4 regions of the Arthrobacter sp. 92 genome follow, and region 4 is predicted to be linked to each of the others. Evidence: riboswitches for the same ligand, from Rfam matches in the RefSeq annotation. Region 4 holds a riboswitch; each other region holds the start of a gene.
What was found. A riboswitch is a leader RNA that binds a small molecule or an ion and turns the genes downstream of it on or off. The one in region 4 is predicted to bind thiamine pyrophosphate.

Region 1 (5,754 bases), 430 kb from region 4:
AGGAGCCAGCCGAACGGCTTGTCCCGGGTCAGCGGTGGCTGACTGTGGCCTGCCGCGGGCCCTGCCAGGGGGCCGCGTTCCGTCGTGACGTCCGCAGCGGAATTGGAGATGCTGGGCATGGGAAGTGGTGTCCTTTGTCTCGAGTACTCCTCGCCCCGATTGTAGCGCCGGTGGCTGGGGGAGTGTCCCAGCCAGCGCATCCCGGCGGTGCCAAGGCGTGTTTCCGCGGCCGCCTTCCACCTGCTTTCACCACTCATGTGAGAGAATGAAGCTGGCTGGAAGACGATCCACATTCGGATTCCGGTCCGGTGGCTTGGTTCCAAGACCGCCAATGATGAGCAGGGCATGATCCGGATCCATGCAGAGATCCCAACGTTCCCGCAATTCCATTGGACGGCACCTGGTTGTGATTGACGAACAACGGGTTTCAGAACATTGCCGCCGGCCCTCCAGGGCTGCCGCACCCCCACTGCCGGTGCGAACCTGAGGGTACTCAATTGACTTCTGTCAATGCCTGCGGGTTTTGACAATATGTGCCCCAATGGGTGCCGAATGTGGCGGTGCGTCAGGGGCAGGAGTGTTGCCACTTATGGATAATGACCAGGTTCTAGCCGTTAACGACGAAGCAGCTGCTAACGAGTCCACCGAAACCACCCAGGCGCCAGAGGCTCCGAAGAGGGCGGTCAGGACACGGCGCAAGGCCGCTCCCAAGGCCGCAGCCGCCGACGAGGGAGGCAAGACGGCCGCCGAGGCCGGCTCGGGCGGGGCCAGCGAGGCTCCGGCTGACAGTGCTGCTGCTCCGGAAGCCAAGCCGGCTGTGCGCCGCACCCGTGCGCGGAAGAAGGCCGAACCGGCCGAACCTCTCCCGGCTTTCGCGGACGATTCCTCCGTACCCGCTGCCCAGGATGTGCAAAATGCGCAGGCCGGGGCCCGTGTTGAGCCCGCGGCAACTGCCGAGGCTGTGGACACAACCCCCGCCGCCGTGGAGCCCGCTGCAGAGAAGCCGGTGCGGCGCCGTGCCAGCCGCGCGAAAACCGCCGTCGCCGCGACGGTCCCCGCTCCGGCCACCGCGACGGAGGAACCCGCGGCCGGCGCCCCGGTGACCACGGAAGCGGTGCCGGGCCAGGAAAGCGCTCCGGCGGCCGGCACGGAAGCCGTTCCGTCCGCACCCGCCGAAGAGGTTCCCGGCGCAGAGGTTGCGGGGAGGCCGGCCGAGGCACCTGCTGCTGCAGCGCCGTCGCTCTTCCTTGAACCCGGCGCGGTCACCTCCATGATTTTCCAGGCCCCGGACCTGAGCACTGTGGTCCGCCCCGCCGCACCGGCGGCAGTGGAGGCAGCCGACGAAGAGGACACCGAGGAGGAGGGCGAGCTCGACGACGCCGGCAGCCGCCGTCGCCGCCGGAGCCGGGGACGCCGGGGTCGCAGCCGCGTCACCGAGCGCGAGCCCGGGGGCGAGGCCGCCGAAGGCGAGCCCGTCGAGGAAGAAACTGACGAAGAAGCCGCTACCACTGTGGAGGACGGCGTGACGTCGCGCCGTCGTCGCCGTCGTCGCCGTGGCGAACAGGACCTGGAGCTGACCGGCGGCGGGGACAACGATCCCCCCAACACGGTGACCAGGGTCCGGGCGCCGCGCGCCCTCACCGAGGCCCCGGTCAACAACCGCGTCACGTCCGTCAAGGGTTCCACCAGGCTTGAGGCGAAGAAGCAGCGCCGCCGCGAATCCCGCGACACCGGCCGCCGCCGCACTGTCATCACCGAGGCCGAGTTCCTGGCGCGGCGCGAGTCTGTGGACCGCCAGATGATCGTCCGCCAGCGCGATGACAGAATCCAGATCGGTGTCCTGGAGGACGGTGTCCTGGCCGAGCACTTCGTGTCCAAGACCCAGCAGGACTCCCTGATCGGCAACGTGTACCTGGGCAAGGTCCAGAACGTGCTGCCGTCGATGGAAGCGGCCTTCGTGGACATCGGACGCGGCCGCAACGCCGTGCTCTACGCCGGTGAAGTCAACTGGGAAGCCGTCCACCTCGAGGGCAAGCAGCGCCGGATCGAAAACGCGCTGAAGTCCGGCGACTCCGTCCTGGTCCAGGTCAGCAAGGACCCGGTGGGCCATAAGGGTGCCCGCCTCACGAGCCAGATCTCCCTTCCCGGCCGCTACCTCGTGTACGTGCCGGGCGGGTCCATGACCGGCATTTCCCGCAAGCTGCCCGACGTCGAACGGAACCGCCTGAAGCGGATCCTCAAGGACCGCCTGCCGGAAGACGCCGGCGTTATCGTCCGCACAGCAGCCGAAGGTGCCTCCGAGGAAGAGCTGACGCACGACATCAACCGCCTGCGCGCACAGTGGGAAGGGATCGAAAACCAGGCCACCTCCACCAAGATCCTCGCCCCTGAACTGCTCTACGGCGAACCCGACCTCACCATCAAGGTGGTCCGGGATGTCTTCAACGAGGACTTCTCCAAGCTGATCGTCTCCGGCGAGGAGGCCTGGGACACGATCGAGGCCTATGTCACCTACGTTGCCCCGGACCTCGTCGGCCGGCTCGAAAAGTGGACCAAGGACCAGGACATTTTCGCAGCCTGGCGCATCGACGAGCAGATCCACAAGGCGCTGGACCGCAAGGTCTTCCTGCCCTCCGGCGGTTCCCTCGTGATCGACCGCACCGAGGCCATGACCGTGGTGGACGTCAACACCGGCAAGTTCACCGGCTCGGGCGGCAACCTCGAGGAAACCGTCACCAAGAACAACCTCGAAGCGGCCGAGGAAGTCGTCCGGCAGCTGCGCCTGCGCGACATTGGCGGCATCATCGTGATCGACTTCATCGACATGGTGCTCGAATCCAACCGCGACCTCGTGCTGCGCCGCATGGTGGAGTGCCTCGGACGCGACCGGACCAAACACCAGGTGGCCGAGGTGACCTCGCTGGGCCTCGTGCAGATGACGCGTAAGCGGATGGGCACGGGTCTGCTGGAAGTCTTCGGTGAGCAGTGTGAAGTGTGCGCCGGCCGCGGGATCGTCACCCATGACGAGCCTGTGGAGCACCGTCGCGCCAACACGGTGGCGGCCGAGCACCATGTTCAGCGGACGGAAACGCAGCAACAGCCGGCCGCCCGCACGGAGCGCAAGAGCCGCCGCCGCGGCAAGGGCGGCCAGCCCGGGCTTGAGGCTGTTCCGTTGCCGCAGGCACAGGACCACCATGAGCTCACGGATGCCGAGCGCCACGCGAAGGCGGAAGCCACCCGCGCTGCATTGGCAAACATCGCTGCCGCGGCGCACGCAGCGCACCTGCACGACGCCGACGCCGCCCGTGCAGCGTCAGCGGCTGTTGCCGAGGTTGTCAGCGAAGGGGCGGCCGCCCCTTCGACAGCCGGACGTCCGGCGCCCATCCAGGCAGCTCCGGTCCAGCCCGCGCCGTCGAAGACCGCACCCTCCCGGGCTCCCGGGTCCGACGACGCCGCGGCCGGCCGTCCCGCGGCGGTCTTGACATTCGGCGGCGAAAAAGTCGCGTTGCCGTTCGTTGAGCATGCCGGCGAAGCGCAGGCCCCGGCCCCCGCATTGTCCCTGGACCGGCTCGCTGAAGCATTCGCCCACCTCGGCGCGCCCGCTGAACCGATAGCTCCGTCCGCGGAGCGGCTGGCCCCCGCAGCCGAGGCGCCGGTTGCCCAGGCCCCCGCGGCCCGGGCCGCTGCCACGCCCGTCGACGAGGGCGACTACTCCGATCACACGGCAGTGCAGGGCAGGACCCGGCGGCCCCGCCGCCACCGGAGCGCCAGCCGCGCCCAGGGCGCAGCCAACGAGACGTCCGTGGAACATCACGAGACGGCTCCGGCAGCCCCCGCACGGCACTCCCACGAGGCAAAGGCTCCCGAACCGGCAAAGAGGGATGCGGCAGCCAAGGCCCCGGCCAGCGAGCCGATCATCCTGGGCGTAGGCGTTCCCGCGTCAGAACTCTAGGAAGGCGGAGCCCTTAGAAGGCAGAGCTCCAGCAAGTCGGAGCTCCAGCAAGTCCACGGCTTGACGGACCTGGACTCCCACGAGCGCGTGCGGCCCGGGACCGGTGAATTTCACCGGTCCCGGGCCGCACCCGCGCTGTCCCCGCGTCCACGCGATAAGCTGGGTAACTGACACGGGGTGCCGCGCACAGGGCCGGCTGAGATTCACACCCGTTGAACCTGTCCGGCTAGCACCGGCGAAGGGATGTCTCCTTTGTCCTCATCGTTCCTGCCGCTCCACGGCTCCCCAGACGCCCCCGCGTCCGCTCCGGCCGCCCCTGCAACACCGCCCCGGGAGCTCCGGTCCATTCCCCGGGTGCTGGCCATCGCCGGCTCGGACCCCTCTGGCGGCGCGGGAATCCAGGCCGACCTGAAGAGCATCGCCGCCAACGGTGGCTACGGCATGGCCGCCATCACTGCCCTGACTGCCCAGAACACCCAGGGTGTCCGGGCGGTCCACGTCCCGCCGGCTGAGTTCCTGACCGCGCAGCTGGAGGCTATCAGCGAGGACATCAGCGTGGATGCCGTCAAGATCGGAATGCTTGGCGACTCCTCGGTGATTGCCGCCGTCCGCAGCTGGCTCGAAAAGTCCCGGCCCGGCGTCGTGGTCCTTGACCCGGTGATGGTCGCCACCAGCGGCGACCGGCTCCTGCAGGAGGCCGCGGAAGCGGAACTGCGGGATCTTCTGCCGCTGGCCGACCTGGTGACCCCCAACCTCGCCGAACTCGCCATGCTCCTCAACGAGCCGCAGGCCCGGGACTGGGAAACCGCCCTGGACCAGGGCAAACGGCTGGCGAGCCAGACCGGCACCACCGTGCTGGTCAAGGGAGGCCATCTCGACGTCGATGATTGCCCGGATGCCCTGGTGAACACCGGGGGACTGCTCAGCCAGGATGTGGTGGTGGTGGGCGGCGAGCGTGTCAACACGCGCAACAGCCATGGCACCGGATGCTCCCTGTCCTCCGCCATGGCCACCGCTCAAGCGCGGCTGGGCGACTGGGAGGCCGCCCTGCGTGAGGTCAAGCCGTGGCTGCAGGGCGCGCTGCGCGAATCAGGGCTCCTGGAGGTGGGATCCGGCAACGGCCCCGTCCACCACTTCCACCACCTGAAGTCCAGCGAGGTTGCCTGGGGCGAAGGGCAGTTCGCCGGGGCCCTGCGCGCTGAAGCCCAGGCGGATCTGGATGCCATCTACCGCCTGGAGTTCATCAAGGGACTTGCCGAGGGGACTCTGTCTGAGCAGCACTTCGGCTATTACCTCGCGCAGGACGCCCTCTACCTCAACGGGTACTCCCGGGTTCTGGCACGCGCGGCGGCCATTGCGCCCAGCGAGGCGGAGCAGCTGTTCTGGGCCCGGTCCGCGCAGCAGTGCCTGGAGGTCGAATCCGAGCTGCACCGCAGCTGGCTCAGCACCCGCTCCGTGACCGTCGAGCTGGGGCCCGTCACGAAGTCCTATGTGGACCACCTTCTCGCCGCCTCGGTGTCGGGCAGCTATGGGGTGCTGGTTGCTGCAGCGCTGCCGTGCTTCTGGCTCTACGCCGAAGTCGGCGCCGCTTTGCACGGGGAGTTTCTGGCCGCGGGCGCCCCGGCCGGGCACCCCTACGCGGACTGGCTCCGGACCTATGCGGATGAGGCATTCGCCGCCGCGACCCAGCAGGCGATCCTGTTCACCGATGCAGCCGCCCGGTCGGCATCGGAGGCGGAGCGCCAAGCCATGACCGTGGCGTTCAGGCAGTCGTGCCGGTACGAGGTGGATTTCTTCGACGC
Region 2 (5,754 bases), 350 kb from region 4:
GGACTAAAGACAAGTTTTGCTGAATGCGCTACCGGCGGCGGTCGGTGTCGACGACGTCGACCCTGACCTGTTCCCCGCCCGCCAGCGCGGCCACCACGGTGCGCAAGGCACGTGCTGTCCGGCCCTGGCGGCCGATCACCCGTCCGAGGTCGTCCTGATGAACGCGAACCTCGAGGGTGTCCCCGCGGCGGTTGTTCTTCGAGCTGACCTTAACGTCCTCGGGGCTGTCAACAATCCCGCGGACAAGGTGTTCGAGCGCTTCTGCCAGCAATTTACTCAGCCTCGGTGGTCTCTGCTGCGGCTTCGGCGGGGGCCTCGGCTGCTTCGTCCTTCTTGGCCTTCTTGGTGATGGCTTCCGGGATGATCACAGAACCCTTTTCGGGGGTAACGAAGGCAGCCTTGGGCGCCTTGGTCTTCAGGGTGCCCTCCTGGCCGGGGAGACCCTTGAACTTCTGCCAGTCACCGGTGATCTTCAGGATCGCGGCAACCTGCTCGGACGGCTGTGCGCCGACGCCGAGCCAGTACTGTGCACGTTCCGTGTCGACCTCGATGTAGGAGGGCTCTTCGGTCGGGTGGTACTTGCCGATCTCTTCGATGGCACGGCCATCACGCTTGGAGCGTGCGTCCATGACGACGATGCGGTAGTACGGTGCGCGCATCTTACCGAAGCGCTTAAGGCGAATCTTTACGGCCACTTTTGTGGTCACTCCTGTTTCTGAAACGGGGTCGAGCCCGGCGTTCTGCACCCGTGGGGCGGGCCGTACTAGGGGGTTCTAAAAGGACAGGATCCGGACGCGGAGAGAGGGGCCACGCAGATCGAGTACCTGTTCATTGTGCCAGATTGGCGGCGGGATTTCGACTTGACACACGCGCAGGCGTTCAGGCTGACCAGACATAAAGGCCGGTTCGGCTGTTGGGATCGATTCCGCCCGCCATCTGGGCCAGCTGCCGCACGTAACCCCGGGCCTCCTCCACACCGAAGGGCATGTCCTCCTCGGCAGCCCAGCTGGCAGCCACTTCCTCAAGGACATCGCCCTCCCCCTCGGACTCGTAGCTGAGCAGTTCCGCGAGAGCCCGCACCATGGCCGCCGGGACGCCCAGGAGTGAATCACTGGCCACATCCACCATGGCCAGTTCGTAGTCGGCGCCTGCTGCATGCACCGCTGCCCCTGCCAGATCGCCGAGCTGTTCAATCTCAAAATCGCTGATGTCCGGAATCCGCACGGCGCCGGGCGCCGCCGGACCCCCGCCATCAAGAACGGCTGCGCGTTTGAGCGCCTCGTCGTGGGTCGCAACAAAGATTTCGGTGAACCCCATGGAGATCGTTCCTCATTCCGTCTGTGGTTTCGGGCCTTTCGGGCGGCCGCGGGCCGCCCGAGCCCTTCCGCATCAGCCTAGCCCAGACGACGGGACCAAGGGTGTTGCGGCGGGGCCCGGATCCGGTTTGGCCACGGGCCCGCGGACCGCAGAGTTGCGCGCCCGCGTGACGTCGCCCCACCTGGAGATGGACGTGCCCGACGCTGGCGGCCGACTCAGGCTGCAACGTCACGGCTTCCTCGGTCAGGGACTGCGGGCCCACTGCGCGGTCGGGGCAAAATTAGGTGAAGCTTCAATTCATTCCTGCCGGCAAGGACTCGCCGCGCAGGACGATCTGCTTCGGTTGCCTTAGGGTGCTGAGCGAGCCCCGGGGATCTTCGGCGCAGACGATGACGTCGGCACTGGCGCCCTCTGAAATGCCTGCCGCGCCGAGCCACGTGCGCGCGCCCCAGGATCCCGCATCCAGGGCTGCTGCGGCCGGGAGCCCGGCGGCGTGCAGAGCCTGGAGTTCGTCCACGATGCGGCCGTGCCGGATCACGCTGCCTGCGTCGGTTCCGGCGTAGATCGCCACTCCGGCCTCGAATGCTTCCAGGATCCGCTCGGCCCTGCCCAACCAGAGGTCCCGCATGTGTGCGGCGTAGCGCGGGAATTTGCTCTCCGCCCGGGCTGCGATCTCCGGGAAGGTTGCAATGTTGATCAGGGTGGGAACGATCGGGACGCGCTGTTCCACGAACCTGGGGATGTGCCGCGGGAGCAGGCCCGTGCCGTGTTCGATGCAGTCAATGCCGGCGTCCAGCATGTCGTCCAGGGTGGTTTCGGCGAAGCAGTGAGCCGTTACCCTGGCACCCTCGTCATGCGCGGCCTGGACGGCATCCTTCACCGCCGAGGCCGGGAAGGAGGCGGCGAGATCGCCGGCGCCGCGGTCGATCCAGTCCCCCACGAGCTTCACCCAGCCGTCGCCGGCCCGGGCCTGTTTTCGCACGGCCTCCACCAGTTCGCCCGGCTCCACCTCCACCGCGAGTCCCCGCAGGTAGCGGCGGGTTCTGGCAATGTGCCGCCCGGCCCGAATGATCCGGGGCATGCCCGGCCGGCGCTGGAGCCACCGGGTGTCGTTCACTGCTCCGGCGTCACGGACCAGCAGGGTGCCGGCCGAGCGGTCCGCCAGAGCCTGCGCCTCCGCCACAGCGTCGGAGACCAAACCGCCCGGTCCCAGGCCAATGTGGCAGTGGGCGTCCACCAGGCCGGGGATAACCCATCCGTCCAGCACCAGCTCCGGCGTCGCGGCCGGCCTGGTGAAGGTCAGTGTGCCGTCCACCGACCACAGCCCGCGCCGTTCGGTGGACGCCGACGTGAGGATGGTTCCGCTGAACTCGATGATTCCCGCCATGAGCTAAAGCTTAAACCTCCCGCGCGTCCCGGCGCCCGACAGCCCCGTCACGGACGGGCACCTCCCAAGGGGGTTGTGGTAGCTTCGTCTACGACCACACGGGTGCCCCTGCAGGGGCTGAGATCGGGCTGATGCAGCCTGCGACCGTTGAACCTGTCCGGGTAATGCCGGCGAAGGAAGTGAGTATTCCTTGAATACGCAAGAAACACAGTTGTTCCCTGCCCAAAATGGGTCCGCCCAGGACGGGGTCGGTTCCGATCAGCCTGAGACCCAGTCGCTGAAATCCCACTCGCTGGCCTTCATCGGCGACGAGGAAAACGGCATCCGTGTCCCGGTGACCACCATCGCGTTGGAGAAGTCACCGGACGGCAGCACGAATCCTCCATTCCAGGTGTACCGGACCGCCGGTCCGGGCAGCGACCCCGTGGTGGGGCTTGAGCCGTTCCGCACCCAGTGGATTGAGTCCCGTGGAGACACCGAGCCGTACAGCGGGCGGGAACGGAACCTGCTCGACGACGGTAAGTCCGCCGTGCGCCGCGGGGCCGCCTCCGCCGAGTGGAAGGGCGGGCAGCCTGTGCCACGCCGCGCCGTCGAGGGCAGGACCGTCACCCAGATGCACTACGCGCGTCAGGGCGTCGTCACGCCCGAGATGCGTTTTGTGGCCCTGCGCGAAAACTGCGATGTGGAGCTGGTGCGCAGCGAAGTCGCTGCAGGCCGGGCAATCATCCCCAACAACATCAACCACCCGGAATCCGAGCCGATGATCATCGGCAAGGCCTTCCTGGTGAAGATCAACGCCAACATCGGCAACTCAGCGGTCACCAGTTCCATTGCCGAGGAAGTGGACAAGCTGCAGTGGGCCACCCAGTGGGGTGCGGACACCGTAATGGACCTGTCCACCGGCGATGACATCCACACCACCCGTGAATGGATCATCCGGAACTCCCCCGTGCCGATCGGCACTGTCCCGATCTACCAGGCGCTGGAGAAGGTAAACGGTCAGGCCAACGAGCTGACGTGGGAGATCTTCCGCGACACCGTGATCGAACAGTGCGAGCAGGGCGTGGACTACATGACCATCCACGCCGGGGTCCTGCTGAGGTACGTGCCGCTGACCGCGAGCCGCGTGACCGGCATCGTGTCGCGCGGCGGTTCCATCATGGCCGGCTGGTGCCTTGCGCACCACCAGGAGAACTTCCTCTACACCCACTTCGATGAGCTCTGCGAAATCTTCGCCAAGTACGACGTCGCATTTTCGCTCGGGGACGGGCTGCGCCCGGGTTCCACAGCAGATGCCAATGACGCGGCCCAGTTCGCCGAACTGGACACTTTGGCCGAACTGACGCAGCGCGCCTGGGAGTTTGACGTGCAGGTGATGGTGGAAGGCCCCGGGCACGTGCCGTTCCACCTGGTCCGCGAAAACGTCGAACGCCAGCAGGAACTCTGCAAGGGCGCGCCGTTCTACACGCTTGGGCCGCTGGTGACCGACATCGCACCGGGGTATGACCACATCACCTCGGCCATCGGCGCCACCGAAATCGCGCGCTACGGCACCGCAATGCTTTGCTATGTGACGCCCAAGGAACACCTGGGACTGCCGAACAAGGACGACGTCAAGACCGGCGTGATCACCTACAAGATCGCAGCCCACGCCGCCGACCTCGCCAAGGGCCACCCGGGAGCTCACGAGCGGGACGACGCCTTGTCGAAGGCGCGGTTCGAGTTCCGCTGGCGCGACCAGTTCGCCTTGTCCCTGGACCCGGTCACGGCCGAGGCTTTCCACGACGAGACGCTTCCCGCCGAGCCTGCCAAGACCGCACACTTCTGCTCCATGTGCGGCCCGAAGTTCTGCTCCATGCGCATCAGCCAGGACATCCGCGACGAGTATGGCTCAGCCGAAGCCCAGGCTGCCCTGGCCGAGATGGCCGCAGGCATGAGGGAGAAGAGCGACGAGTTTCTCGCCTCGGGCGGCAAGGTCTACCTGCCGGAGCTGCAGCCGCCGGCAAAGGGTGACGCGTCCGTCAGGACGCCTGCTGGTGCTGACGCCGGCTGACATCGGCGATGAAGGACCGGATGATCCGGTCCCCCTCCACTGAGTCCTGAGGCCGGTGTCCGCCCGCGGCAACGCGGTGCAGGGCGCCGGTCTCACGGAGGTAGCCGGCAATTTCCTCATACAGGGGCTCCCAGCCGCCGGTGAGCACAAGCGTCGGCACGCCAGGGACGATCTCCAGCGGCGCGTCCCACGGGGGCGCCTGCAGCCGGAGCCGCCGAGCCGAGTCCCGTGACTCCGCCGTGCCGGGGTCCTGGGCGTGTGCGGAGAATGCGCGCCGGACAAACTCACGCTCGAAGTCATCGTCGCCGAGTTGGTGGCGCACATCGAACAGGGGCTGCATCAGAGCCCGGTGCGCCGCCGTGGCGGGGAGCTCTGCGGTCAGCGACAGGCACGCCGGCTCAACCAGTGTCAACGAGTGGACGAGGTCAGGGCGCTCCACGGCTGCCATCATGGCGGCGATGGCGCCATGCGAGTGCGCCACCACGTGGCCGCCGGCAGCACCACGGCCATCATCCGCCAGGGCCCCGAGCACGATCCGGGCATCGGCCTGGAAGTCCGACTCCAAGGGTTCGGCCGAGGCATCGAAGCCATGGCGGCGCAGGAACAGGGCGTCGTAGGCCAGGGCCATGCCGTGCTGCTTTGGCCACGCGGCGGAGCCGAAGCTCCCGGCACCGTGAACGAACACTACGCGCTGCTTAAACATGCCCCAACCTTATGGCAATCGCCGGACATTACGGCCGCCCGTCATCGGAGTCCCTGCTTCGCAGCCAGACGCTACTTGCTGCCGCCGAGGAACTTGTCAAAGCCCTTGGGGAGGTTCAGCTGGGACGGATCGAAGTCGGCGTCCTGCTGACCGAACGCCGCGCCCGTGGGCAGCGCCTTGGCGGCATTGGCCCGCCGCGACTCGGCCTCACGCAGTTCCTGGGCGGCCTTGGCCGGGTTCCCGGAACGGGCTTTTTTCTTGGGAGCGCTCTTTGCGCTCTTGCGCGCCCCGCCC
Region 3 (5,754 bases), 950 kb from region 4:
GTGCGGAACGCCGAGGACGTGGTGGCGCTCCGCAAGGAGGTCCGCGACACCGAGGCCGGGCTGATCAGGGTTATGGGCAGCAAGGAAGAACTTCTGGCACTGAAGGAGGAAGCAGGCGCGTGATGCAGCTTGTCCTGGCCATAACGGCCGTAATCCTGTCCCTGGCTGCGGCCGGTGCAATTGTGCGGATCGCCATCGGACCATCGCTGCTGGACCGCGTCCTCGCCTCCGATGTCCTGCTGGCCATCATCGGCGCGGCGCTCTGCATCGACATGGCGGTGAACAGGCACCTGAACAACCTGATGCTGCTGGTGGCGCTGTCCATCATCGGCTTCATCGGCTCGGTGACGGTTGCGCGGTTCGTTGCGGACAGGCGGGACCACCCCAATGAATCCTGAGGCAGTGAGCATGGACTGGCTGATTGATGCGGTTTCGGCCGTCTTTATGGTGGGCGGCGCGGTGCTGTCCCTGGGCGCGGCCATCGGGCTGCTGCGCTTCCCGGACCTCATGAGCCGGATGCACGCGGCCACCAAACCGCAGGTGCTGGGGTTGTTCCTGCTGCTGGCCGCGGTGGGCCTTCAACTGCGGTCCTGGTGGGTATGGCCCGTGCTTCTGCTGGCGTGGATCTTCCAGCTGCTCACCGTACCCGTGTCCGCTCACATGGTGGGCCGCGCGGGCTACCGCACCAAGCACCTGCACAAGGAACTGCTCACCACCGATGAGCTGGAGGCCGTGGTGCAGCGGGCAGCAGATAAGCAGGGCCTCGAGGATGAGGCCTGACCCTGCGGGTTAGACGATGTCCTGGGTCTTGGCGAAGCGGGTGATGGCCCGCTGGGTGCCGCGGTTGGCGAGCACCTGGATGACCGCGCTGACCGATGCCGAGATCAGGGCGAACGTCAGGGCGGAGCGGAGCGTGGTGGGAACATCGTCCTTGCCGCCCTTCGGGGGCTTCTTGCCGGTGCTCTTTTCCCAGATGGTGTCCACGAGCTTTGTGCCGGCGAAGCCTGCCAGGAGGCTGACTCCGGTGCCAAGCAGCTTGATGAAGATGTTCATACAGGAACTCCTTGTGAGGGGAACAGGGCTTTCCCTAGCCTAACGGCATCCGTGAGAGGATTCCCGCCAACGCCTCGACCACCAGTTGGCGCCTGGAGCGGGACCAAGGGCTCTGGCAGCACCTGGCTCGGCCACGTCGTTTGATGCCATGGCTGCAGCAGCATCCGAACCGAAGCCCAGGAAAACCGCCGCCGGATTGTGACTGCCGGCCCGGGAATCACAGGTCATTCAGGTGTAAACTGAGCACCGCCCATAAGGGCGATTTGATACGACAGGGGAGCGCCGCCGTCGGGCATCACTGGAGCAATCCAAGGAAACCGTGGATGGGCGCTGAGAGTGCGGACAGCCGCAGACCCTCGAACCTGATCCGGCTAGTACCGGCGCAAGGGAGTCGAGTTCTCAGAGTGTCCGGTAGCAGGCGGCAACGCCGCGACAAAGCCGGGGAACACTCTCCCCTCCTGTACTTCAGGAGGAAGACATGACTGACATTTCTGCAAAGCAGACGCTGACCGGCAGCAAATACAACTGGCGGGTGGTGGACATTGTGGTGGCCGCCCTCGCCGCCGTGGCCGGCGGCGTCATTTTCTGGGCCTGGGACCAGGGCGCCAACGTGATCTCCACGCCTGTCAACGCGCTTTACCCGCCGCTGACAGGGCTCTACGCCGGCGGCTGGATGATTCCGGCCATCCTGGGCATGCTCATTGTCCGTAAGCCCGGCGCCGCGCTGTTCTGCGAAACCGTGGCCGCCACGGGCGAGCTGATCATGGGCTCGCAGTACGGCACCACGGTGCTGATCTCCGGCGTTCTGCAGGGCCTGGGCGCCGAACTGGTGTTCGCGGCGTTCATTTACAAGCGGTTCAACCTGCCGGTTTCCCTGCTGGCTGGCGCAGGCGCCGGCCTCTTCTGCGGCCTCAACGACTCCTTCATGCCCTGGGGCTGGAATATTGCCTACGAAGCCGGTGACAAGCTCGCCTACATCGTGTTCTGCGCCATCTCCGGCGCCGTTATTGCCGGTGCCGTCTCATGGGTTGCCACCCGTGGCCTCGCCAGGACCGGCGTGCTGAGCTCCTTCGCTTCCCGCAAGGCAGCAACGGAGCCCGTCTTCTCCTGATGAGCTCCCACGACGCCGGTGTCCGCCCGGCAGCAGTCGCGGCACGCGGTTGGGGCTGGCGCCACGCCGGCCGGCCCCGTCCTGCTGTCCGCGCCCTTGACCTGGACATCCGTCCGGGCGAACGGGTGCTGCTGCTGGGCCCCTCGGGGGCGGGCAAGTCCACGCTCCTGCACGCCCTGGCTGGGGTCCTCGGGGACAGTGCCGCCGGCTCCCACGGGGCGGCCGGCGGGGACCCGGAGGATGCGGACGAAACCGGCAGCCTCCTGATCGATGGGGCGCCCCCTCGCGCCCAGCGCGGCCGCGCCGGGCTAATGCAGCAGGATCCCGAAACCCAGGTGGTGCTCTCACGCCTGGGCGACGACGTGGCCTTCGGCGCGGAAAACCTCTCCGTGCCCCGCGAGGAAATCTGGAAGCGCGTGCATGAAGCACTCGACGACGTCGGGCTTGCCCACCTTTCGCTGGACCACCCGACGTCGGCCCTTTCGGGCGGCCAGAAGCAGCGCCTGGCGCTCGCGGGAATCCTGGCGATGCGCCCCGGACTGATCCTGCTCGACGAGCCCACCGCCAATCTCGACCCCGTCGGTGTCCTGGAGGTCCGTGACGCCGTGGGCCGCTGCCTGGACAAGGCCGGGGCCACACTGGTGGTGGTGGAACACCGGGTGGGCGTGTGGAAGGACCTCGTGGACCGGATCGTGGTCCTGCAGCCGGGATCCTCCACGGACCCCGCGGTGCTGATCGACGGCAGTCCCGACCAGGTGCTGGAACAGGCCAGGGATATGCTCACCGCCGCCGGAGTCTGGGTGCCCGGGTACGTGCCGGCCACCCGTGGCCGCTCAGGCGCGGACGCCGGCGGTCAGGGGTCCGGCACCCAGCGGTCCGGCACCGGCGGGGAGCCCGACGCCGGTGCGCTGCTGCTTGCAACGGAGCAGTTGGCCGTCTCCCGGGAAAGGCCCCGCCGCCGCGGTTTCACCACAGTCCCGCCCTCGCCGGTCCAGTCCGGCATAGCAGCCCAGGTCCGCGCCGGCCACGCGCTGACCATCACCGGGCCGAACGGTTCGGGAAAATCCACGTTCGCACTGACCCTCGCCGGACTGCTTGAGCCGGTGGCGGGCAAGGTGTCCGCCACGGTGGATCTCAGCACGGGTGCGGGCATCGATCCCTACAAGTGGCGGGCCGAACAGCTGATCTCGCGGATCGGCACGGTGTTCCAGGAGCCCGAACACCAGTTCGTCACCGGCAGGGTCCTGGACGAGCTGATGTTCGGACCCCGGCACCTGGGCCACGGCGAGGAGCGCGTGGACGAACTGCTGGAGCGGCTCCGGCTGGCCTCCCTGGTGGACGCCAACCCCTACACACTTTCCGGCGGCGAGAAACGCCGGCTTTCGGTGGCCACGGTCCTCGCGGCGCACCCGCAGGTGCTGGTCCTGGACGAACCCACCTTCGGCCAGGACGCCAACACCTGGGCGGAACTGGCATCCTTCCTCTCGGAGCTCCTGGACGGCGGCACCGCCGTGGTTTCCGTCACCCACGACCAGGAGTTCACCGCCGTGCTCGGCGGCACCGAGCTGAAACTGGGCTCCCCGGAGCGCGGCGCACCCGAGCTCACGAATCCGGGGGTGAGTCCGCTGTGAGGGAGGCCCTGACCCTGCGGGGCAACAGCGCCCTCCTCACGCGCGCCAACCCGCTGGCCAAGTTCGCCGCCGTCGTGCTGATCACCCTGGTGCTGGCGCTGTCGATCGACTGGGTGTCGGCGTCGGTGGCGCTCGCCGGTGAACTGCTGCTTTTTCCGCTGGCCGGGCTGACCGTGCAGTTGCTGTGGCAGCGCGGTTGGCCTTTGATCCTCGCCGCGGCCTTGGGTGGCTGGAGCACCGCCATCCTGGCGCCGGACAGGGGAAGAATACTGCTCGACGTCGGCATTTGGTCCATCAGCTCCGGTTCCCTTGAGCTTGGGGTGGGATTCCTCCTCCGCGGCCTGGCGATCGCCTTGCCCGCCGTCCTGCTCATGAGTTGTACGGACCCCACAGACCTGGCCGATGCGCTCGCCCAGAAGGCGAAACTGCCGCACCGCTTTGTCTTGGGAACGCTCGCCGCCATGCGGCTGGTGGGACTCATGGCTGAGGAATGGCAAACCATCGGCATGGCCCGCCGCGCCCGCGGAGTGGGTTCGCGCGGCAACCCGTTCCAGCGGATCCGCGCCACCCTCGGGCAGAGCTTCGGGCTGATGGTCCAGGCGATCCGGCGCGCTTCCCGGCTCGCCGTCACCATGGAGGCGAGAGGTTTTGGAGGTGCCCGGCGCACCTGGGCGCGGGAGTCAACGTACAGCCGCCTCGACCTCTGGGTGGTGCTTGGCGGACTGGCGATTGCATCCGCCGCCTACAGTGCCGCCGCCGGGGCGGGCACCTGGAATCTGGTCTTTCTGGTGCGGCAGTAGCAGGCATTTATCGCACAGGATGAATATTCTGTGACGTTGGCGGCAATTCGGCGCTTCCGTCCGGGCGGAATAGCTCACCCATGATATTTTTCTCGGATGACTCAAGAGACTGCTGAACACGTAGGCGTGCTGCTCCGCGATGCCCGGGGGGAGAAGGGCTGGACCCAGGGCCAACTGGCGGCCGAGCTGGGCACCAGCCAAAGCGCCATTGCCCGAATGGAACAAGGCAAACAGAACCTCAGCCTCAAGATGATTCAGCGGCTGGAGACCATCGTGGGCCGGACCATCGTCAAGGTGGGCCGCCCTGCCATGACTCACCTGCGGGTGGAGGGCGGCCGGACACTCTCCGGTTCCGTGGACGTGAATACGAGCAAAAACGCCGGGGTGGCCCTGCTGTGCGCAAGCCTCATCAACCGCGGCACCACCACGCTGCGCCGGCTTGCGCGGATCGAGGAAGTGAACCGGATCGTGGAGGTGCTGACCAGCATCGGCGTCGAATGCACATGGCTCAACGCCAACGATCTGCAGATCCGCCGCCCGGCCGTCCTGGACCTTGATGCCATGGACGTGGAGGCAGCCCGCCGGACCCGCAGCGTGATCATGCTGCTGGGCCCCCTCCTGGACGAGTCGGCCGAGTACCGCCTTCCGTATGCTGGCGGCTGCGACCTGGGCACCCGCACGGTGCAGCCGCACATGCAGGCGCTTCGCCAGTTCGGGCTGTCCGTCGAGGCGAAGTCCGGCTTCTATGCGGTGCAGGCGCCGCCGTCGGACGGCAACGACCGCACGTTTGTGCTCAGCGAGCGGGGCGATACCGTTACTGAAAACGCCATCATGGCGGCCGCCCACCGGCCGGGCACCACGGTCATCCGCAATGCCAGCCCCAACTACATGGTGCAGGATCTCTGCTTCTACCTCCAGCGGCTGGGCGTGGAGATCGACGGGGTGGGCACCACCACGCTGAAGATCACCGGGCGCCCGTCCATCGACGTGGACATCGAATACTTCCCGTCCGAGGACCCGATCGAAGCGATGAGCCTGATCACCGCGGGCATCGTCACCCACTCGGAGGTCACCATCCGCCGCGTGCCCATCGAGTTCATGGAGATCGAGCTGGCCACCCTGGCACAGATGGGCCAGGCGCTGGAGATCTCCGGGGAGT
Region 4 (5,754 bases):
CCATGGTCCTGGGAACTGGAGCCGCCGTCGGGACCGCCATCTACCTTGGGCGCACCCGTTCGCGCTATGACACGCAGCAGCTGACGGCGGCGCTCAGGCTCTAGCCCTGGCGCCTCTAGCCCTGGCGCGGATCCGGCTGGTGCCCCTCTTCGGTGCACAGGCACAACCGGTTTCCCTGCGCATCCGTGACCACCACCCAGCTGGGTGCGTGGTCGCGGTTCATTAAGGCGTTGGTGTCTGCAATTTTCTCCAGGACAGGGCCGGATTCGGCCTTGCTCCTGTGGATGTCCAGGTGGATCCGGTTGTCGTCGGGAGTCCGGGTCTCCTGGAACCAGAGGCCCGGTCCGCGGCCGTACGGGTCTTCGAGGTCCCCGAACCGGCCCTTCCGGTAGCCCAGCGCGGTGCGCCAGACTTCGGAGATCTCGGCCGGGTTCGCGGTGTCGACCGCAATCTCCACCGTCCGGTATAGTCCCGGCTCGGCGCTCGCCCCGGCTGCGGCTGCCGCGGCACTGGCCGCCGCAGCGGCAGAGACATCACGCGCGGTCACCTCACCCCCGGCGTCGTGTGAACTGAGCCGGATGAACACCCGGTTGTAACGCCAGTCGAGGTCCGGGTGGTGGTTCTGCTCTTCGGCGAGGCGTCCGACGGCGGCGATCAGCTTGAGCGCGGCAGCCGCCGTCGGCGCTTTGTAGGCCGTGACCAGGCCGCCCAGCCGGTACCTCCAGTCGGGAAGGTCTTCGAGGGCGGCGTCGATCTGCGCTCGGGTGAGAATGTCTTCCTTGCCGGTCACTGCTGGCTCCTTGGAATGGTCAGAGCATGGCCGGGCCGCCGCGGCCAGACGGAATTAAAGGAATTCCGCGCGGCCCTCCATGGCGGACGAGGCCAATGCGTGCTCACGGCGCGGAATCCGGCCGGCCGCTTTCGCCAGCCTACCTGCGATAACAGCGTGTTTGAAGGCCTCCCCCATCACCGCCGGGTTTTGCGCACGGGTGACAGCCGTGGCCAGCAGCACCGCATCGCAGCCCAACTCCATGGCGAGCGCCGCGTCGGAGGCGGTGCCGATCCCGGCATCCAGCACCACCGGCACGGACGCCCTCGCCACGATCAGCTCAATGTTGTGCGGGTTCAGGATGCCCAGTCCGGTGCCAATGGGTGCCCCCAGCGGCATCACAGCGGTGGCGCCGAGGTTTTCAAGCCTTAGCGCCAGCACTGGATCATCGTTGGTGTAGGCGAAGACCTTGAAGCCGCGGTTGACGAGCTGTTCGGTGGCGTCCACCAGTTCCACGGCATCCGGCAGGAGTGTGTGCTCATCGGCGATCACCTCCAGCTTCACCCAGTCAGTTTCCAGCGCTTCCCGGGCCAGCTCCGCCGTCATCACGGCGTCCTTGGCCGTGAAGCAGCCGGCCGTGTTGGGCAGCACCCGGATCTTGTGGTCCACCAGGAGCTGGAAGAGGGATCCGGTCTCGGCTGGCGAGTAGCGGCGCATGGCCACGGTGGTCAGTTCAGTGCCCGACGCCACCAGGGCCGCGCCCAGCCCGTCCAGGCTCGGCGCCCCGCCCGTGCCCATAATCAGCCGGGACCCCAGCGAAACGCCGTCCACTACGAACGGATCGGCCATTACCTGCCCGGCGGCGCGCATGGCTCCGGCAGCCGTGGTTCCTGTCATGGTGCTCAACCTCCCTGTACTGCTGTAACGAGCTCGACGTCGTCGCCCTCGTCGAGCATGGTGACGAACCACTGGCTGCGGGGCACCACCTCTGAATTACGGGCCACAGCCACCCCAAGCTTCCTGCCGTCGGCTGCTTGTCCGTCGGCCGCAAGGTTCCGGCCGGTGACCTGGCTGATGAGGGTGGTGACCGATGCGCCGTCGTCCACGGTGTGAACCGATCCGTTGAGTTTGATGTTCATGCTGTTTCCTTGTTCGGGTCAAGTGTGGCGCTGCCTGCGGATACTGCGGCCGGGTGTTTCGACCCGGTTCCCGCGCGGAAGCGCCCGGGATGGAAATTCGCCCACCGGGGATCCCCCGTGCCGTCCATCAGTTGCCGGCAGATCGCGGCCGCCACGGGGGTCAGCAGGACTCCGTGGCGGAAAAAGCCGGTGGCAATGATGAGTCCCGGAATGTCGGTGCCGCGGGCGTCTGGGACGCGGCCCAGCAGCGGCGCATTGTCCGGCGTGCCGGGACGGGCCCGTGCCGTGGATTCCAGAAGTTCCAGTTCCGCGACGGCGGGAACCAGCACCTGGGCGTCGCGGAGAAGTTGGTAGACGCCTCCCGCGGAGACCGTGGCGTGCGACGCCCCGGCCCGCCCCGCACCGGTCCGCGCGGACCCGGCTGGCTGGTCTTCCCGCTGGGTTGCTCCGATGACCACCGTGCCATCCAGCCGGGGAACGATGTAGACGGGAATTCCGTGGACCATGCCGCGCACGGTGGAGGTCAGCAGCGGCTGCAGGTGCTCCGGGACACGGAGACGGAGGATGTCGCCGTAAACAGGCCGCAGCGGCAGGTTGAGCCCCTCGGGCAACCCGTCGAGTGAGCCCGCCTCAAGACCGTTGGCCACGATGGTTTCGGTGGCGTGCACGGCGCCTCCGCCGGCAAGGCGGACGCCGCTGACGCGGCCGTCATCCCAGAGAAGTCCAACGGCCCTGTCCCGGACGGCGTAGCCGTCGGCAGCGCCGGAAACCCGGGACGTTTGCGCGTGCTCCGCCAGGGCCCCGGCGATCCGGGCCAGGAGCTTCCGGGGATCCACCTGGTGGTCGGCGGGGATGTCGAAGGCGCAGGAGATGCCCGGGCTCAGCAACGGTTCCCGGGATCTGGCCTCGCGGATGGTCAGTGGTTCAACCGTGAGGCCGTGCTCCTGCTGGACCGCGCGGAGGTCGGCGAGGGTGCGGCGGTCCGCGGCGTCGGCACCCACCGCCAGGGTCGACGTCGTCCGGTATCCGGTCTCCGCCGCCTGCTGGTCCGGAGATCCGGCGGCCGGCGGCGAGGCGAGGCTGGCTGCGAACGCCGGCCACAGCCTGGATGACTCAAGCATGAGACCCAGGAGGTCTTCCTCCTGGTAGTGGAGTTCGCTCACAGGTGCCAGCATGCCGGCGGCCGCCCAGCTGGCTCCCGTTCCCGGCGCATGGTCGATCACCACAACGGACCGTCCCGAACGCCTGGCTTCCCAAGCGATTCCGTGGCCGATGATGCCGCCACCGATCACCGCCACGTCCGCATGCAGCGGTCCGGAACCAGGCGCCGCGGAATCAGGCGCCGCGGAATCAGGGCTTGCGGATTCAGGGGTTCCCTGCCCAGGAGCTGTGCGGCTGGTTTGGGGGTTCATACACATCCTTCCCTACGCCGGTACTAACCGGATCAGGTCAAGCGGTCGGCTCTGACGCCCTCTCAGCCCTGCAGCAAATTGTGACAGCTGCGGCGGGCTCCCGCGGTACCTCCCCAGTTTAGAGGAACTAGGCTGGTTCCATGACCGAGCAAGCCGTCCACACCACCGCCCGCCTCTACCTCTGCACTGATGCCCGCAGCGACCGGGGAGACTTCGCAGACTTCGTCGACGCCGCATTCGCCGGCGGCGTGGACATCATCCAGCTCCGCGATAAGAACCTCGAAGCCGCCGAAGAGCTCGAGCTGCTGGAGGTGCTGCAGTCCGCATCCCAGCGCCACGGCCGGTTGTGGGCCGTCAACGACCGTGCGGACATCGCATCCTTGTCCGGGGCTCCGGTGTTCCACATCGGGCAGAAGGACATCCCCCTCAGCTCGGCCCGCAAAATGCTGGGCAAGAACACGGTGATCGGCCTGTCCACGCATTCCGCCGAGCAAGTGGACGCCGCCATTCTGGCGTCCCCGGGCAGGAAGGGGCTGGACTACTTCTGCGTCGGCCCGGTCTGGGCCACCCCCACGAAGCCCGGGCGCGCCGCCGTCGGGCTGGATCTGGTGAAGTACGCCGCGGAGGCAATCCGGCGCTCGGATGTGGGAACTGTGGAAGGCGTGCTCCCCTGGTTTGCCATCGGCGGGATCGACCTGACCAATGTCGAGCAGGTGGTTGCGGCCGGCGCCGAACGCATTGTGGTTGTCCGTGCCATCACCGACGCCGACGATCCGGCCGAGGCGGCCCGCTTGCTGCTGCAGGCGCTGGACGCCGCGGGGTCCTGATCCGGCGGCGGTGTCCGTTGCGTCCGCCGCGCAGCTAGGGCGTCCCGCAGGTGCCAGACGCGGCTCTAACCGGTCAACCCCAGTTGCGTCATGCGCCTGGCGTGCTTCTCGGCCAGCCCAGCCATGACGCCGCCCACCAGGATTTTCGCTCCCGCCGCATCCGCGCCGCCGATCAGGGCGCTGAGGAACGCGTGCTCGGAACCAACCCGTTGTGCCTGGGTCAGCGCTTCGCCGAGCAGCCGGCGGCCCCACAGTGCCAGCCGCGAGGCGAGGCGCGGATCGTCGGCCAAGGCACGTCTGAGCCTCTCGCGGAGCACATCCGTCGTCTCGTCCGAAGCCTGGATGCGCTCGATGACGGCGCGGGCGCCGGCATCCACGTAACGGGAAATCTCACGGTAGAAATCAGCGGACACCGTGTCAATCACGTACGCCTTCATCAAAGATTCGTACCAGTCCCCCGGCCGTGTGCGTTCGTGAAAATGATCAACGGACGTTTGGAAGGGGAGCATGGCGTCTTCGGCATCGATACCCATCTCAGCCAGCTTGGCGCTCACCAGTTCGTAGTGTTGAAACTCGGTGACGGCCATCCGGCCCAGGACCGCCCGGTCGTGCAGGGTGGGCGAATACCTGGCATCGGCCGCGAACCGTTCGAAGGCCGAAAGCTCCCCATAAGCCATCACGCCAAGGAGATCTGCCACGAATCTGTCGGAAGGAGCAGTGTCAGCCCGGGATGTGCTCATCCTTCAAGACTAATGGCGAAAATGGAGCTAATCTGACTTTCGTGTCACACCATCGCCTGTCCCCCAGCGTCCACGAAGAGACCAACCGGCTGGCCGAAGCCCTGAAGGCATTGCGCACCGAGCTGGAGCTACCGGGCCCCTTCCCCGCAGACGTCCTCCAGGATGCCCTGGCAGCCATTGCCGAACACAAGATGCCCGACTTGGATCTGACGGACATCGACTTCGTTACCATCGACCCGGCGTCGTCCACGGACCTGGACCAGGCCCTTTTCATCGAACGGGCCGGCGAAGGCTACAAGGTGTACTACGCCATCGCCGACGTCCCGTCCTTCGTGGCCCCCGGAAGCGCCCTCGACGCCGAAACCCGCCGCCGCGGCCAGACATTTTATGCTCCGGACGGACGCATTCCGCTGCACCCGGAAGTCATTAGTGAACAAGCAGGAAGCCTGCTTGCCGGGCAGCTTTGCTCCGCGTTTGTTTGGGAGTTCGACCTCGACGCCGGCGCCGACGTTTCGGCGGTGCTCGTGCGGCGGGCGCGGATCCGCAGCCGGGCGAAGCTGAGTTATCACGGGGTCCAGGCCGAACTCGACGCCGGGGCTGCCCCGCCGGTCCTCCAGCTGTTGAAGGAAGTGGGACTCAAGCGTGTGGAACTGGAACGGCTGCGCGGAGGCGCCAGCCTGAATATGCCGGATCAGGAAATTGAACAGCTGCCCGACGGCGGCTACCGGATCAATGCCGCCCCGTCCCTTCCGGTGGAAGACTGGAACGCCCAGATCTCACTGATGACCGGGATGGCCGCCGCGGACCTCATGCTCCAGGGCAAGGTCGGCATTCTGCGCACCATGCCGGCCCCCGACGAGCGTTCTC

Region 1: another riboswitch for thiamine pyrophosphate. It lies ahead of ACP4XC_RS15100 (bifunctional hydroxymethylpyrimidine kinase/phosphomethylpyrimidine kinase); the one in region 4 lies ahead of thiO (glycine oxidase ThiO).
Region 2: another riboswitch for thiamine pyrophosphate. It lies ahead of thiC (phosphomethylpyrimidine synthase ThiC); the one in region 4 lies ahead of thiO (glycine oxidase ThiO).
Region 3: another riboswitch for thiamine pyrophosphate. It lies ahead of ACP4XC_RS21625 (ECF transporter S component); the one in region 4 lies ahead of thiO (glycine oxidase ThiO).

The regions. Positions count from the first base shown of each region.
Region 1 is NZ_CP189863.1:3,255,842-3,261,595, reverse strand. Features, by position in the region: gene ACP4XC_RS15110 (vitamin K epoxide reductase family protein) at 1-119, opposite strand, end outside; gene ACP4XC_RS15105 (Rne/Rng family ribonuclease) at 590-3,952, shown strand; TPP riboswitch at 4,116-4,213, shown strand; gene ACP4XC_RS15100 (bifunctional hydroxymethylpyrimidine kinase/phosphomethylpyrimidine kinase) at 4,196-5,754, shown strand, end outside.
Region 2 is NZ_CP189863.1:3,337,789-3,343,542, forward strand. Features, by position in the region: gene ACP4XC_RS15505 (RNA-binding protein) at 29-271, opposite strand; gene rpsP (30S ribosomal protein S16) at 273-695, opposite strand; gene ACP4XC_RS15515 (hypothetical protein) at 880-1,317, opposite strand; gene ACP4XC_RS15520 (amidohydrolase family protein) at 1,610-2,704, opposite strand; TPP riboswitch at 2,793-2,900, shown strand; gene thiC (phosphomethylpyrimidine synthase ThiC) at 2,895-4,757, shown strand; gene ACP4XC_RS15530 (alpha/beta fold hydrolase) at 4,726-5,460, opposite strand; gene ffh (signal recognition particle protein) at 5,532-5,754, opposite strand, start outside.
Region 3 is NZ_CP189863.1:4,633,169-4,638,922, reverse strand. Features, by position in the region: gene ACP4XC_RS21645 (Na+/H+ antiporter subunit E) at 1-123, shown strand, start outside; gene ACP4XC_RS21640 (monovalent cation/H+ antiporter complex subunit F) at 123-398, shown strand; gene mnhG (monovalent cation/H(+) antiporter subunit G) at 388-780, shown strand; gene ACP4XC_RS21630 (DUF4235 domain-containing protein) at 790-1,053, opposite strand; TPP riboswitch at 1,317-1,460, shown strand; gene ACP4XC_RS21625 (ECF transporter S component) at 1,532-2,164, shown strand; gene ACP4XC_RS21620 (ABC transporter ATP-binding protein) at 2,164-3,795, shown strand; gene ACP4XC_RS21615 (energy-coupling factor transporter transmembrane component T family protein) at 3,792-4,595, shown strand; gene ACP4XC_RS21610 (UDP-N-acetylglucosamine 1-carboxyvinyltransferase) at 4,692-5,754, shown strand, end outside.
Region 4 is NZ_CP189863.1:3,684,574-3,690,327, forward strand. Features, by position in the region: gene ACP4XC_RS17055 (hypothetical protein) at 1-104, shown strand, start outside; gene ACP4XC_RS17060 (4a-hydroxytetrahydrobiopterin dehydratase) at 116-790, opposite strand; gene ACP4XC_RS17065 (thiazole synthase) at 845-1,666, opposite strand; gene thiS (sulfur carrier protein ThiS) at 1,672-1,908, opposite strand; gene thiO (glycine oxidase ThiO) at 1,905-3,320, opposite strand; TPP riboswitch at 3,313-3,434, opposite strand; gene thiE (thiamine phosphate synthase) at 3,461-4,147, shown strand; gene ACP4XC_RS17085 (ferritin-like fold-containing protein) at 4,213-4,887, opposite strand; gene ACP4XC_RS17090 (RNB domain-containing ribonuclease) at 4,929-5,754, shown strand, end outside.